2 regions of the Corynebacterium sp. ZY180755 genome follow, and region 2 is predicted to be linked to the other one. Evidence: riboswitches for the same ligand, from Rfam matches in the RefSeq annotation. Region 2 holds a riboswitch; the other holds the start of a gene.

Region 1 (7,199 bases), 600 kb from region 2:
TCGAGTCAGCCGAAGGACTCCCAGATAACTCTGGTGTACTAGTTGCCAGCGATGAGCAAGGTGTGAAAGCTAAGGCGTTTACTTTCTCATCCAAGAAGTGGCCTCACCTAGGTGAGCGCGGTGGCGCGCTGGTGCGTGCCTCCTTCGGCCGTTTCGGCGACGATGCTTTGGTTCGCGCTGAAGAAGATGATCTGGTGGATTGGGCTCTGGATGACCTCAAGACCATCACAGGTTTTGACGGCCGCGAGGCGGAGCTTAAGGAAATCTACGTTCAGCGCTGGTTCGGCGGCCTGCCGGTGTACGAACCTGATCATCTCAATACGGTGGACGAGATCCGCGAGATCCTGCGTACCGCCGACGGTATCGAGGCAACCGGTGCCTGGCGCGATGGCGTAGGTGTGCCGAACGTCATCGCTGAAGCACGCGCAGCGGCTAAACGCCTGATTGGCTAAGAACTGTATAGAGGCTCTCCCCGCGGGGAGAGCCTCTTGCTTTAACAAGAAACCCCGGTTAATGTCAGCCGGAAAATTGATGGCTGTTACGGTTGCATGCAGCGTGGGGTGCACACCGTGTAACGATGCAAAGTCACCAGACAATAGCCAAGCAGGGAGATGGGTATGGCGTGGATAGTCCTGATCATTTCGGGCTTGTTTGAAGCAGTGTGGGCAATCGCGTTGGACAAGTCGGCCGGATTTACCAAACTCTGGCCGTCGCTAGCCTTCTTTGTGGCACTGGCAATATCTATGGGCGGGCTAGCATGGGCGATGAGGTCTCTTCCGCTGGGCACGTCTTATGCAGTGTGGGTTGGGGTAGGTGCATCAGCAACGCTGATCTACTCGTTTGCGGCTGGATTGGAACCCGTCTCGGTGGTGAAGATTCTGTTCTTGCTGATGATTGTGGGCGGAATCATCGGGCTGAAGGTGATCTCCTAACTAGGGAGACTCGGGGCCTCCCCATGGAAGTCTGTTGAAGCCTCGAGTTTAACCAGCGGAGCGCCTACATATCGTAGGTTCGGGTAGCTTGATCAAAGAACCACAGTTCGTGATAGCAGGCTTGCAAGTAGGCTCGGGCGGCGCGGCGGCGGGTAGTGCCGCTGGCCGATTCAAGTGCGCGCTCCAAGCGAGAGACTGCCTCGCGGGTAGAGGCTACGAATTCATCGTCAGAATAGGTATCCAACCATGCACGGTATGGGTGATCTTCATGGTTAGCGTTGCTCAGGCGGATACCTATCTCCGAGTACAGCCAGAAACACGGCAACACAGCTGCTACGCCCACGGCGTACTCATCGAGCGAGGTTCGCGCAGCAAGATAATCCGTGTAGGACTGCGTGACACCGGAAGGGCCAGTACTCGGGTAGTCCACACCGAGCCACTGTTCATGCAGCTGTGATTCCACCGCAATGCATTCTTGAGCATTCTTAGCCCAGGCCACCTGATCTGCGCTTAGCGGCGCCTTGGCAGACAGGGTGGCTAGGGCGCGAGAGTACTCCTTCAAATACAGGGCATCCTGAGCTTGGTAAAACGTGAATTCTCCGGTGCTTAGGGTTCCCGTGGCAAGGCGCTTGATAAACGGCAAGTTGAGGATGGCGGAAAAGACATCCGCGCTAGATGCCCACAGTTGGGCAGTCCACGGCCCGGCAGGAGCAATCGCCGGAGTGATGTGGGTAGCGCAGGCAGGAAGCAAGCTTCCCGTTGACGCTGAATGAAACGGCAGGGGAGTGGTGTTGCCCGCGGTGGCCAGGCGCCGTAGTCGGTGGAAATGATCCACCGGGCCGTGCCCGTGGCCTACTTCCTGTACGTGACCGAACTCAATAGCCTCATACAGCCATTGTGTTGTCCACTCTAAGGCCGCGGGGAGTGCATCACGCTTGGCTAGCCTGGTGGCAAGCGCTGAGGACAGGGAGCAGCCAGTTCCGTGGGTGTTAGCGGTGTTGATTCGTGGGGTGGTATACATCGCGATGAGCCCGTCGGCTGTAACCACCGCGTTGCCGACGTCCTCGCTGGGGAGATGGCCAGCCTTTACGATCACCGCCACGCCGTGTTTTGCTGCTACCCGCGTAGCCATCTCAACGGAATCTTCCCACGTGGTCGGTTCGTCTTCACCTGCGATTACAGCGAGTTCAGGACTGTTGGGAGTGATCACGGTGGCATAGTTCAGGAGCTGGATAAGCTTCTCCTCTGACTCCGAGGTGAGAAGGCGATCACCACTGGTAGCTACCATGACGGGGTCTACAACCACTGGGCAGTCAGGGTTACGGCGTAAAAAGGCGCTGAGCCATTGTTCGACCGTGGCGATGACCTCCGTAGACCCCAGCATGCCTATTTTAATGGCGTCGATGCAGATGTCATCACTGACGCTGTCTAATTGTTGACGCAGGAACTGAGTGTCAGGAATGCAAATATCGCGCACGCCTTGGGTATTTTGAGCTACCAGTGCGGTGATAACGCTCATTGCGTAGCCACCTGCGGCGGAGATTGCTTTGATATCTGCTTGGGCGCCTGCTCCTCCAGACGGGTCAGTGCCAGCGATGGACAGGACTCGAGGAATAGCGGGAGATCGAAATGCGCGAGCTAGCTCGCTAGCGGCAGCAGCTGGGTTTTCTGCCCCCATAATTGCAGAGACCACGCATAATCCGTCAATGTCCGTTTCAGACAGTGCGCGGGCATTGGCAAGGCTCACGCCACCTATGGCAACGGAGGCTATGCCGTGCTGACGTGCTTTTTGGGCGAGCACAGCAACCCCGTCCACGCCTACTGGATCAGCGGCATCTGGTTTGGTGGCAGTTTCGAGTACTGGTCCCAATCCGATGACATCCGGTAGTTTGACCCCTGCTTCGGAGCACTCGCGCAGTAGGGTATCTAACTGGTGTTCGTTTTCGATGGAGAGGCCAATCATCTGCTGTGCTGGGAGCAGTCTACGGGCGTCAACATAAGGCATGTCAGATTGGCCGATGTGCAGGTGAAGTCCCAACTCTTGGGCGATCTCCACGCGGTCATTAACAAACAAAGGCACATCGTCTGGCATAGCTGCCCGAAGCGCAGTGGCCTGAGCGCGGAAGGCTTCCTCAGTGGCGTGCTTATCGCGGAGCTGGACCACGGTGACGCCACCTTCGATGGCAGTGCGTACGGCGGCGGGAAGATCGCTTGGTTCGACGTAAGAAGGGTCGGTAACGAGGTACACCGACCAGTCAGTGGATGTTCCTGGATTCAGCATATTTACGTTCATCCTCTTATGCGCTGGTGGAGGTGGCAGTGAACTGGCAGCGAGCTAGGATGTCTGAAGCGTCAAGTTCGGCTAGGGCGTCGAGCCAGGCAACGGCAAAAGATCCTGGTTTGGTTGCGTAGTTCTCGCCGGCTTTCTGCCCAGCTGCCTTGGTGTGGGCATGGGCAGCCACGATGGCTAGGTGCTCATCCAGCCCGGCAGTTTTTGCGGCACCGGCGTAACCTGCGCAGAGCGCACCCAGGAAGCAGCCAGTTCCAATGACTTGGGTCATCGTCTTATGGCCTCCCGCCACGAAGGTAACGCCAGCGTTGCTGACGATGGCATCACTTTCGCCCGAGATAGCCACCACGTGGCCGGTATGAGAGGCCAGTGTTTGCGCGGCTCCAATCACGTCATCAACGTGGTCCGTGGAGTCCACGCCACGCCCGCCAGCACCCTGGCCGGCAAGGGCGGCGATTTCGGATGCATTGCCGCGGATAACCCATGGGTTGTGAGTAAGGGCTTCATGGTAAAACTCAGTGCGCTCGCTTAGGCCGCCGGCAGCTACGGGGTCTAGCGCCCATGGGGTTCCCGCCTCATTCGCCCCCGCAATGGCTTCACGCATGCCTTCGTATTGGTGCGGGGTGGGGGTGCCACCGTTGATGATGACGCCACTTGCCGTCTTGGCGAAGGCACGGGATTCTGTGGGGGTATCGCACATAGCAGGCGAGGCGCCAGCAGCAAGCAGGGCATTGGCAGTTATCTGGGAAACTACTTCGTTGGTCAGGCACTGCACGAGCGGAGTCTGACGACGAAATTCAATGATGAGTTGGCCCACCTGGTCCAGATCGGACGTGGACAGGGCATGACGGTATGCCATGGAAAGAGGTATCCCTTCGCTAGTACTAACTAGAGCAGGTTCAATGGGTGTAATCTCAGCCCCTACTCTAGGGGCACCCCAACCTAGTTCTATATTCATTTTGGTTTACACAAGACATGGTAGACCCACCCAGCAGCCAACGCACCAGTTTTCCCACAAGATCTTGAGGCGGAAAAATTGTACTGGGGTCCTAGCTGGGCGTATGTCATTGTGATGATGAGGATTTTAATGTGAAAGAAAAGGCTGGGGTTATTGAATTGCGTTCATGACCTGCAGCAATCGCAAAGCCTGCCGTTTTGAGTGTCAAGACATCTCAGCTAACAGAGGTTGCAAAGGTGCTGGGTTTGTGTGACTGTCAAACTTTCGTTTTAGGTACGGTGTCTTACAATGGTGGGCATGACTGAACTAGCTAAGACCCCAACCTCATCCAATGTTGTGCGTTCCGCTGAACTTTTGGAGCGTGCACAGAAACTGATTCCAGGTGGCGTGAACTCCCCAGTTCGTGCGTTTGGTTCTGTTGGTGGTCAGGCTCGTTTCATTGAGTCTGCGTCGGGCTCTAAGTTGTATGACGTGGACGGCAATGAGTATGTAGATCTCTGCTGTTCATGGGGCCCAATGCTCAGTGGTAACGCGCGCCCAGAGATCAAAGAAGCGGTTATCAAGGCAGCTGAAAAGGGTCTGTCTTTTGGTGCGCCTTGTGAGGCGGAGCTCGAGCTGGCGGAGATGATCATTGACCGCACTTCCGTGGAGGAGGTTCGCATGGTGAACTCCGGCACGGAGGCCACCATGTCTGCCGTGCGCTTGGCGCGCGGTTTCACCGGTCGCGCGAAGATCATCAAGTTCGCGGGCTGCTACCACGGCCACGTGGACGCCTTGTTGGCGTCGGCAGGCAGTGGCGTTGCCACATTCGCTCTGCCAGACTCCCCTGGTGTGACTGGTGCGTCTGCGGCGGACACCATCGTTGTTCCTTACAATGACATCGCCGCTGTTGAGAAAGCTTTTGCTGAGAACCCCGGTGAGATCGCTGCCATCATCACTGAGGCTGCCGCCGGCAACATGGGCACAGTAGCGCCCCAAGATGATTTCAACGGCAAGCTGAAGAAGCTCGCGCACGATAACGGTGCGCTGTTGATCTTGGACGAGGTCATGACCGGTTTCCGCACCTCCTACTCCGGCTGGTACGGCGTGGATAACGTTGCAGGTGACCTCACCACCTTTGGCAAGGTCATCTCCGGTGGTCTGCCAGCCGCGGCTTTTGGTGGTCGTCGCGACATCATGGAGTACCTCGCGCCAAAGGGCCCCGTGTATCAGGCAGGCACCCTTTCCGGTAACCCGGTGGCCATGGCGGCGGGCAAGGCAAGCCTCGAACTGGCAGATGAAGCTGCTTATGACATCGTCCGTGCCAACGCGGATCGCTTGTCCGATCTGATTTCTTCCGCTCTCACCGCGGAGGGCGTTGCGCACCATATGCAGCGCGCGGCAACGTTCCTTTCCATCCGCTTCGGGGAGGAAGAGGGACGTAACTTTGAAGACATGCAGGCAGCGGATACCTTCCGTTACGCACCGTTCTTCCACACCCTGTTGGACAACGGCATTTACGGCCCGCCAAGCGTGTTTGAGACCTGGTTCGTCTCCACTGCGCTTACCGACGATGACTTCGCGCGCATCGAGGCGGCGCTCAAACCAGCGGCCAAGGCCGCAGCGGCGGCGGTGGCCTAGCCCACCGCATACAGCGCACCAATTCGAATCTTCCATGACCATCATCTGAGAAAGATCACGTAGGCAATGACCATCACCATCGTCCACCTTGTTCGCCACGGAGAAGTCCACAACCCGGATCGCATTCTTTATGGGCGTATCCCCGGATACCACCTGTCTACTCGTGGTGAGCAGATGGCGGAAGCGACCGCTAAATCCTTTGAAGGCCATGACGTAGCAGTCTTGCGAAGCTCTCCGCTGGAGCGTGCTCAAGAGACCTCCCGCCCAATTGCTAGGGTCACAGGATTGGATGTTGAGGTCGATGCCAACTTGCTCGAGGCAGGCAACCAGTATGAGGGGCTTCATGTGAAGGGCATCCGTTCTGACCTATGGAACCCAAAGCACTGGCCACTGATGAAGAATCCATCATTGCCAAGCTGGGGTGAGCACTACACGGACATTCTGGACCGCATGATGATTGCCATCCGTGATGCCAGGGCTGATGCTCGAGGTAGGGAAGCCATCCTCGTCAGCCACCAACTGCCCATCGTCATGGTGCAGCGATTCGCACAGGGCAAGCCCTTGGCCCACAACCCAGCTGCTCGCCGATGCGATCTGGCATCCGTAAGTTCCCTCGTCTTTGATGGTGAAGATCTGGTCGATTTCATCTACACCGAGCCAGCGCAGGCTATCTAGGAGATAAGTATGCGAAAGTATTCTGCCCGAAAAGCCGTCACCGCAGCAGTATCCGTGGTCGCGCTCAGCGCTGGCCTTGTTGCTTGCGGAGAAGACCAAACCGCAGGAACGGACGCCGTTGCCATTGGCGGAACCTTCCAGTTCTACTCACCAGAGGGCAAACAGGAGATCTTCTACGACGAGGCAGATCGTCAGCCACTCCAAAACGTTGAAGGCGAGTCCCTCATGGAGGAGGGCGCAACGGAGTCGATTGACAAATATGAGGGCCAGGTAGTGGTGCTCAACGCGTGGGGCCAGTGGTGCCCACCATGCCGTTCTGAATCCGATGACCTTCAGGAAATTCACGAGTACCTGCAAGAAAAGGATGCGGGCACCGTGTTGGGAATCAACGTACGTGACTACAACCCACAGATTTCCCGTGACTTCCTGGCCGACAACGGTCTGACCTACCCGAGCATCTACGACCCTCCATTTAAGTCCGCGGCAAGACTGGGTGGCCTGCCAGCATCGGTGATCCCAACCACCATTGTGCTGGATAAGCAACACCGTCCAGCGGCGGTATTCCTCCGTGAAATCACGGCGAAGGACATCATTGACGTGGTGGAGCCACTGATTAACGCATGATAGATCCCTCAGTTCTCGTGCTCGCCCAAGGGTTGGGTGAGCAGTTTGGTGAGATAACCCGCAACGGTCCTCTGTTTCTCGGTTTCCTCGCTGCCGCGCT
Region 2 (7,199 bases):
ACGCTAGTTTGATGGTGACTGGGAATGCACTCGCCATAGCTTCAGCCACTGGACGTCCGGAGAAGGTGGTACCGAAGTCGAGGGTGAAAATGCCCTTGATGTAGAGCAAGTACTGGATGATAAATGGTTTATCGAGGTTGTATTCCGCCTCAATGCGAGCCCTAGCTGCTTCAGTGAGTCCGCGATCGCCACCAAGGGCTTCGACTGGATCACCAGGCATCAGGAACACAAGGGCGTACAGCAGAAGCGTCGCACCAAAGAACACTGGGATCATTTGGAGGAGACGACGCCCGATATAGCGCAGCATAAGCGTTTCCTTAATGTGTAGAAACCACGGACAACACCCCGCGCTAAGGATCAGCGCGGGGTGGCGTCTCTTATTTCATTAAGAACTGTGATCTAGGCACTTAGTTCTTGGTGATGTTGTAGTAAGCAGGTACGGACTTCCAAGAGAAGACTACGTCGGAGACTGCCTCAGAGTAGCCACCTGCAACGTTGGAGTACCACAGTGGGATTGCAGGGAGGTCCTGCAGCAGGATTTCCTGTGCCTCGTTGAACTTAGCCAGTCCCTGCTCGGTGCTCTCAGCACCAGCGCCTTCCTTCATCAGGCGATCGAAGTCCTCAGAGGAGTAATCACCATCGTTGGAACCTGCACCGGTGACGTACAGTGGGCCAAGGAAGTTCGCGAGGGATGGGTAGTCTGCCTGCCAGCCGGTACGGAATGCGCCGGCGATGGTACGGTTGGTCACCTCATCACGCAGGGACTTGAAGTCTGGGTACGGAGCACCCACTGCCTCGATACCAAGGTTGTTCTTGATCTGGTTAGCAACTGCGTCTACCCAAGCCTGGTGGCCGCCATCGGAGTTGTAGCCGATGGTGAACTCGCCGGTGTACTTGCTGATTTCATCTGCCTCAGCCCACAGTTCCTTTGCGCGCTCTGGGTTGAATTCCAGAACCTCTGCGCCCTTGAGGGAATCAGAGTGGCCAGGGATAACTGGGGAGGTGAAGTCAGTAGCAGGGGTACGGGTGCCCTGGAAGATGTTGTCAGTGACCTCTTCACGGTTAATGGCCATGGAGATAGCCTGACGACGCAGCTTGCCTTCCTCACCGGAGAAGTGCTCGAGCTTCTCAGGAATGGTGAAGGACTGGAAGATTGCTGCCGGCTGGTTGACGGCACGGTCGCCGAGCTCCTGCTCGAAGTTTGCGAAAGCAGAATCTGGAATGGAGTCCAAAACGTCCAGGTTTCCAGAGAGCAGGTCTGCGTATGCTGCGTCCTGCTGGGCGTAGAAGACGAACTCGATGCCGTCGTTCTTAGGGGTGCGCTCACCGGAGTAGGACTCGTTAGGAACAACGATTGCGTTCTCATTGTTGTTCCACTCAAGGAGCTTGTATGGGCCATTGCCGTTAGGCATTGCACCAAAGCCGTCCATGTCCTCGAATGCCTCGTCAGGAAGCGGGTAGAACGCGGAGTAGCCCAGGCGAAGCGGGAAGTCAGACTCAGGCTGGATCAGTTCGATAGTGAAGGTCTTGTCATCAATAACCTTCAGGCCTTCCATGCCGGTCTCTGCATCGACGCCCTCTTCTGCGTAACCCAGAATAGGCTCGAAGAAGTACGCGGATAGCTGCTGATTAGCAACAGCGTAGTTCCACGCCTTAACAAAGTTCTCAGCCTTAACTGCGGTGCCATCAGCGAAGGTGATGCCGTCCTTCAAAGTAACCTTGTAGGTCTTGTCACCCTCTAGCTCGATAGACTCAGCCATCTCGTTGTGAACTTCACCCTCGGCATCGTAGTAAACGAGACCTGAGTAGATGAGATCTACCAGGTTGCCGCCACCAACTTCGTTAGTGTTAGCAGGGATCAGTGGGTTCTGTGGCTCAGTAGAGTTTGCACGAATGTAGTTGGTGCCGCCCTCAGAAGAGCCAGATGCGCCATCTGAAGAATCAGACGAGCAAGCTACAAGGCTCAAAGCGAGTGCTGCGGATGCACCGACAGCAAGAGTCTTCTTAAGCGTCATTTAAGACCTCCGGGTTTTGGTTTCATGACAGCACTTTGCAAATTGTGCTTCACAAAGCGGTGTTAGGGATTAATCCTAACCGTGTGATCCGGAGCCAAAAGAAGCTTTTAGGTGACAAATCAACGAGAAAACTGTCATCTAACAGTTTTCATCTGAGCAATTTAGCCACTACCTGCACAAAAAATAGTGAAGCGTTTCTAATTAAAAACCTTAATGTTATCTTTCCGTTATAAAGCGGGGGTGATAGCTGAGTCACACACTCACCCCCAGTCCAGTTAGCTCACATGCAATCTGCATGAAACTGCTACGCCTTGCCGCCATCGGGTTCACCCATGCAGTCCGAAGCGATCAATTCACCACTAATAGTGGTCTTTATCTATCCGCACAAGCACACCGGCTCCCCGCGTTCCAGCCCCCAGCTCGCGTTGCCCTGCACACAACGCGAGCGCGTATTTCACTGAGGCGCTTTCACCCATTCCTTCAATACCGGATGCACCACGTCGCGAGATAGGGGCGCCAATTCTTCGGCCACACTGTCGAGTGGGAACCAGCGGTACTCCACTATTTCGCGTTGAACTTCCACTGAGTCCAGCTGCACCTGCTCTGCGGTTACAAAGACGTCGCACTCAACCACATGCCCGACTTCATTAGCCGCGGGCGCGCTGAAACTGCCTAAGAAATGAACGTCTGCAGGCCCGAAGCTAAGGCCGACTTCCTCCGCGACCTCACGCAATGCTGCTTCACGCCCACTCTCCCCCTTTTCGAGCTTTCCCCCGACCATGATGAACATGCTCGTTCCTCGCTTGCGCACGTGGAGGATCTCGTTATCTTTATTTCTGATCGCCAGCGCCGAGATCTTGATGGTTTTGCTCATTCCACCTATATACATCACACAGCGGCATGGTTTCCATATGCGTCTGCTCCTGGAAGGCCCACATATCCCACCACGATTCCACGTCCCCGTCGCGGGCTACAACCTTTGCTCGACGCTGCCTTTCATCCCCGTCAAAAAACATGGTGAACACTAAATCAAGCTTGCCTGCTTGTCTGACGGTACTATCGGTGACTGCCCCGCAGCCCTCCACAATGAGAGTCCCCTCTCCTGGGCACCACCCATGGTCAACCCATCCAGCCGGAAGTCCCCTCTCCCAATCCCAGGCTGTATAGCCACCACCATGGGAACGCAGCACATCGCGTGCCACCATCTGGCTCGCTAATTCTAAGCCTGACCATCCAGGGTAAAAGGAATCCAGGTGCACCACCGTGGCGCCCAGGAGGGCGCCGAGGCGCCCCGCGAAGGAAGTTTTTCCGGCCCCGGAGCGGCCGTCGATAAGCACAATCATGCGCCCAAGAACCTGAAAGAGCCTGTGGCCACAGCCACTACGATGGCGATCGTGGAGATCGCAACGCAGGACAGCAACACTGCCACATCGCGGCCACCGAATGAGGACTTCCTTGCCCACGTTCTGCTATCAAAGCGACCGAAGGCTCTCGCCTCCATCGCTGTCGCTAGCTTTGCGCCGCGCCTCAGGGCCAGAACCAGCAGGCCAAACGTTAGCGAGATCGCGGTGCGGATGCGCCCGCTGGAGTCCACACCACGCGCCCGGCGCGCCCGACGCATAGAATGCCAGTCTGATCGAAACAGGCTGAGCAGCCGCGTCGCAGCTACCGCGCCCAAAACGAAACGCGCTGGCAGCTTTAGTTTTTGAGCCAAACCGTCCCCCAGCTCGGTGGGGTCGATGTGGGCTAGTAACACTATGGCGGGCAAGCCGACGGCCAGAACACGCACCATGATCGCTAACGCCAGCTGGAGTGAATTATCCGTGACGGTGGCAAAGAAGAAGGAAAAGTACTCGCGCCCCTCCGGCCGACCATAGAGCGCCATGGAGATACCAGCTAGCGGAGTGGCCAAGAGAATGGGCCAGCCTCGGCGAGCCAGCTGAGGCCAGCTCACCCCACACACTGGAGCTAATGCGACGGTGAACGCGAGAGACACCGCCGCGGAGACGACGTCCACGCTGAGCAACAATGGTGTTGTGACAATAATCAGCGCAGCGATGCGTGTGACTGGGTTGGTTGTGTTCAGCACATTCATCGCAGCGCGACCTCCTTGTCCGCGAGCGCGCCTAGGTAGAGAGGGTCGTGAGTGATAGAAACGGTGGTGGCGCCGTGGTCGGTGAGTTCACGGATCAGATGCACTAGTTCCGAGAACGTAGTGCGGTCTTGACCGAAGGTGGGTTCATCCAAAAACACCACGCTCGGTGAGTTCACTAAAACGGTGGCCACAGAAAGCCTGCGCTTTTGCCCGCCGGAGAGGGTAAAAGGGTTTGCCTCGGCAAAGGCGCTCAGCCCCAACCGTTCCATCATGTCATCAGCTTTGTTTTGCGGTGCCGCGAGCGCCAGCTCTTCTCGCACTGTGCGGGCGACGAACTGGTGCTCCGGATCCTGAAATACGTAGCCAAAACGTTGGACCAGATCCCGCGAACGCCACGAGTGTGGGTTGGTTTTCCCCTTCACGCTCAGCTGCGGGTGGCTTTCCACCGCACCGGCGTGGGGCAAAAGCAGCCCAGCTAGGGTGAGAAGCAGCGTGGACTTGCCCGTACCGTTTGGCCCGGTAATCACTGTGGATGCTGCAGCCGGCAGGGTTATGTCCAACGGCGCCGATGGGTTAAGTGGGGTGTCCCAGCCGTAAATAAGGCGCTCGCCTGTCACGGCAGCCTCGTTGGTGGTGATAGTGCGGGCATGTGGCAGCGAAGGCTCAAGACCGGGGATCCAGATTCCGGCGTCAGCTAGCTGAGGCCCATGCATATCCAAGACGGTATCCACGTTGCCGTCCGCAATGAGATAGCCATGTGCGTCTAATGCGATGGCACGGGTGGCAAAGTCCTGCCATGTGGCAACGCGGTGTTCCACCACAATCACTGTGGCACCGGTTTTTTCCGCAACATAGGATACGGCTTCCACCACTTCACGCACGCCCTGAGGGTCAAGGTTGGCGGTGGGCTCATCCAAGACGATGATGTCTGCTCCCATGGCGATGACACCGGCCAACGCCAACCGCTGCTTTTGGCCACCGGAGAGTTTTTTCGTGGGGTGGCTCAGCGGCAGTTTGAGCCCCACCATCTCTAGCGCTTCATGAACGCGGGGCCAAATCTCCTCCGCCGGCACCCGTAGATTTTCACATCCAAAGGCCACATCATCACCAACACGGGATGAAATAACTTGGGAGTCAGGGTCTTGGAGGACCATGCCCACCACGCCATGGGTAGTGAGATCGCCATCTACTGCACCTTCTGAGCTATCAATCAACCCGGCGATAGCTGACAGGAGTGTGGACTTTCCTGCCCCCGAGGGCCCTAGGAGGAGGACCCGCTCACCGCGGGATATATCAAAGGAAATATCCTGCAGCGCCTTGTGTTTACGTGAAGCGTGGCGGTAGCCAAAACCGCGTGCTGTGATATGCCCTGCATGTGCAGCAGCCATAATGTGTAACTCCCTTGCGCCGGTATTACCCAGGATCAGGTTCGAACGGTTCGCGCCGCATCAGGGCGCATCTCAGCCTCGTAGGCTCCCGTGTTTGGTCTGTCTTATAGTAACAGTGCCCCAGCGTACTATTCTTATTCCCCGTGAGAAAAACTTCGACGTGGATATTCCTGGCCGCGATGACGCTTACTGCCGGGGCTGTAGCAGGCGTCATCGGCGCACTAGTGACGTTGCTCATTCACGGATTAGAGCAGATTGCCGGCTTCTCTCACCTGTTTGCAGTGGTCATTCCAACGGCCGCGGGCGTGTTTGCCGGTGCCTGCTGGTGGCGCCTTCGGGCAACCGGTGGCGTGCCAAGTGTGAACAAGGCACTCGCATCCACGGAAGATAGCTACATCCGGTTACCGTTTTTAAGAAGCGTGGCCGATGGCTTCCTCCAAATCCTCGTGGTGGGCGCAGGCGCCTCACTGGGACGCGAGGCCGCGCCTCGACAGATCGCCGCGGCTGCAACGGATCAAATCTTGGCCCAAGTTCGTATCCCCCGAACGCTGAAAGAAGTAGACGCCAGCACCCGCATTGACATTCGTGGACGCATCATCGCTGCTGCCACTGGCGCAGGCCTCGCAGCGGTGTACAACGTGCCCGTGGCCGGGATCATCTACACCATGGAGCTGTTACCCGTAAAGCGCGATAAGTACACGCTCATCGTTTCTACGGTCATGTCCGTTGTAGCCACCCTCGTATCCCGCCCCATTGTTGGTGGTGAGGCGTTCTACCAACTGCCCACGCCGAGCTTTAACGTGCCGACGTTTACCGGTCTGCTGCTGGCCGCCGTGCTCGCCACCATCACCGGTGTCATCTTCCGCCGCGTCATCATGATCAGGCCGCGGCTTTCGCCGCGCTTTCTGCCCCTCACCATTGGCACCGCAATGCTGGTCATGGGGTTGGTCAGCCTGTGGCAGCCCACCCTGCTTGGCAACGGAGAGATGATGCTCAACGTGGCCTTCGGCGGCGCCGGCACCACCATGGTAATCCTGCTCGTGGCCAAAGTTTTGTTGACCTGGATGTGCCTATCCTCCGGCGCAGCCGGAGGAGTCCTCACCCCGTCGCTGGCCGTAGGCGGCGCCGCGGGAGCCGTGGTGGCGCTGGGGATGTCGGCAAGCGGATTCGCCGCCTCCGTGCCCCTGCTGGCGCTAGCCGGTGCAGGATGCGTGCTGGCAATCATGCAGCGTGCGCCATTTTTTGCCCTCGTTTTTGCACTGGAACTAACCCACCCGCCGGTGTGGGCATACCTGCCAGTGGCTGCCGTGGCGCTGGCTGGGTACTACGCCACTAGGCGCCTGCGTTAGACCAACGTGCGGGCTGAGCGGCCAGACTCAAAACGATCCAACGCACCCGTTGCCGCCAACGCACGTACCAGAACAAACGCAAGCACACCCGCCAATACGATGCCCGACACAGTCATCGTGGACAGGTAGATGAGATTGAACTCAAGAGACTTTGCGTAGTTGGCACTAGTAAACAGCTCGATGAAAAACGCACCCCACGCTGCAGCCGCGCCTGAAAGGCCAGCAACCATGAGGCCAAAACGGCGGTAGCGGAAGATCGCAAAGACGAGCTCAGCTCCCAGGCCCTGGAAGAAGCCCGAGTACATGGTCTCAATGCCCCACTGATTACCCAGCGCCATGGACACGACGCAGG

What was found. A riboswitch is a leader RNA that binds a small molecule or an ion and turns the genes downstream of it on or off. The one in region 2 is predicted to bind thiamine pyrophosphate.
Region 1: linked by a shared signal. The riboswitch ahead of thiM (hydroxyethylthiazole kinase) and the one ahead of ACXM2N_RS04440 (ABC transporter ATP-binding protein) in region 2 are both predicted to bind thiamine pyrophosphate.

What each region holds. Positions count from the first base shown of each region.
Region 1 covers NZ_CM135811.1:330,609-337,807, forward strand. The annotation lists gene ACXM2N_RS01540 (protoporphyrinogen oxidase) at 1-452, shown strand, start outside; gene ACXM2N_RS01545 (DMT family transporter) at 618-932, shown strand; gene ACXM2N_RS01550 (bifunctional hydroxymethylpyrimidine kinase/phosphomethylpyrimidine kinase) at 997-3,213, opposite strand; gene thiM (hydroxyethylthiazole kinase) at 3,230-4,081, opposite strand; TPP riboswitch at 4,075-4,172, opposite strand; gene hemL (glutamate-1-semialdehyde 2,1-aminomutase) at 4,478-5,800, shown strand; gene ACXM2N_RS01565 (histidine phosphatase family protein) at 5,867-6,475, shown strand; gene ACXM2N_RS01570 (TlpA family protein disulfide reductase) at 6,485-7,099, shown strand; gene ACXM2N_RS01575 (cytochrome c biogenesis CcdA family protein) at 7,096-7,199, shown strand, end outside.
Region 2 covers NZ_CM135811.1:934,364-941,562, reverse strand. The annotation lists gene ACXM2N_RS04465 (ABC transporter permease) at 1-307, opposite strand, end outside; gene ACXM2N_RS04460 (peptide ABC transporter substrate-binding protein) at 408-2,015, opposite strand; gene ACXM2N_RS04455 (NUDIX hydrolase) at 2,470-2,889, opposite strand; gene ACXM2N_RS04450 (hypothetical protein) at 2,846-3,358, opposite strand; gene ACXM2N_RS04445 (energy-coupling factor transporter transmembrane component T family protein) at 3,355-4,110, opposite strand; gene ACXM2N_RS04440 (ABC transporter ATP-binding protein) at 4,107-5,498, opposite strand; TPP riboswitch at 5,492-5,600, opposite strand; gene ACXM2N_RS04435 (chloride channel protein) at 5,642-6,847, shown strand; gene ACXM2N_RS04430 (ECF transporter S component) at 6,844-7,199, opposite strand, start outside.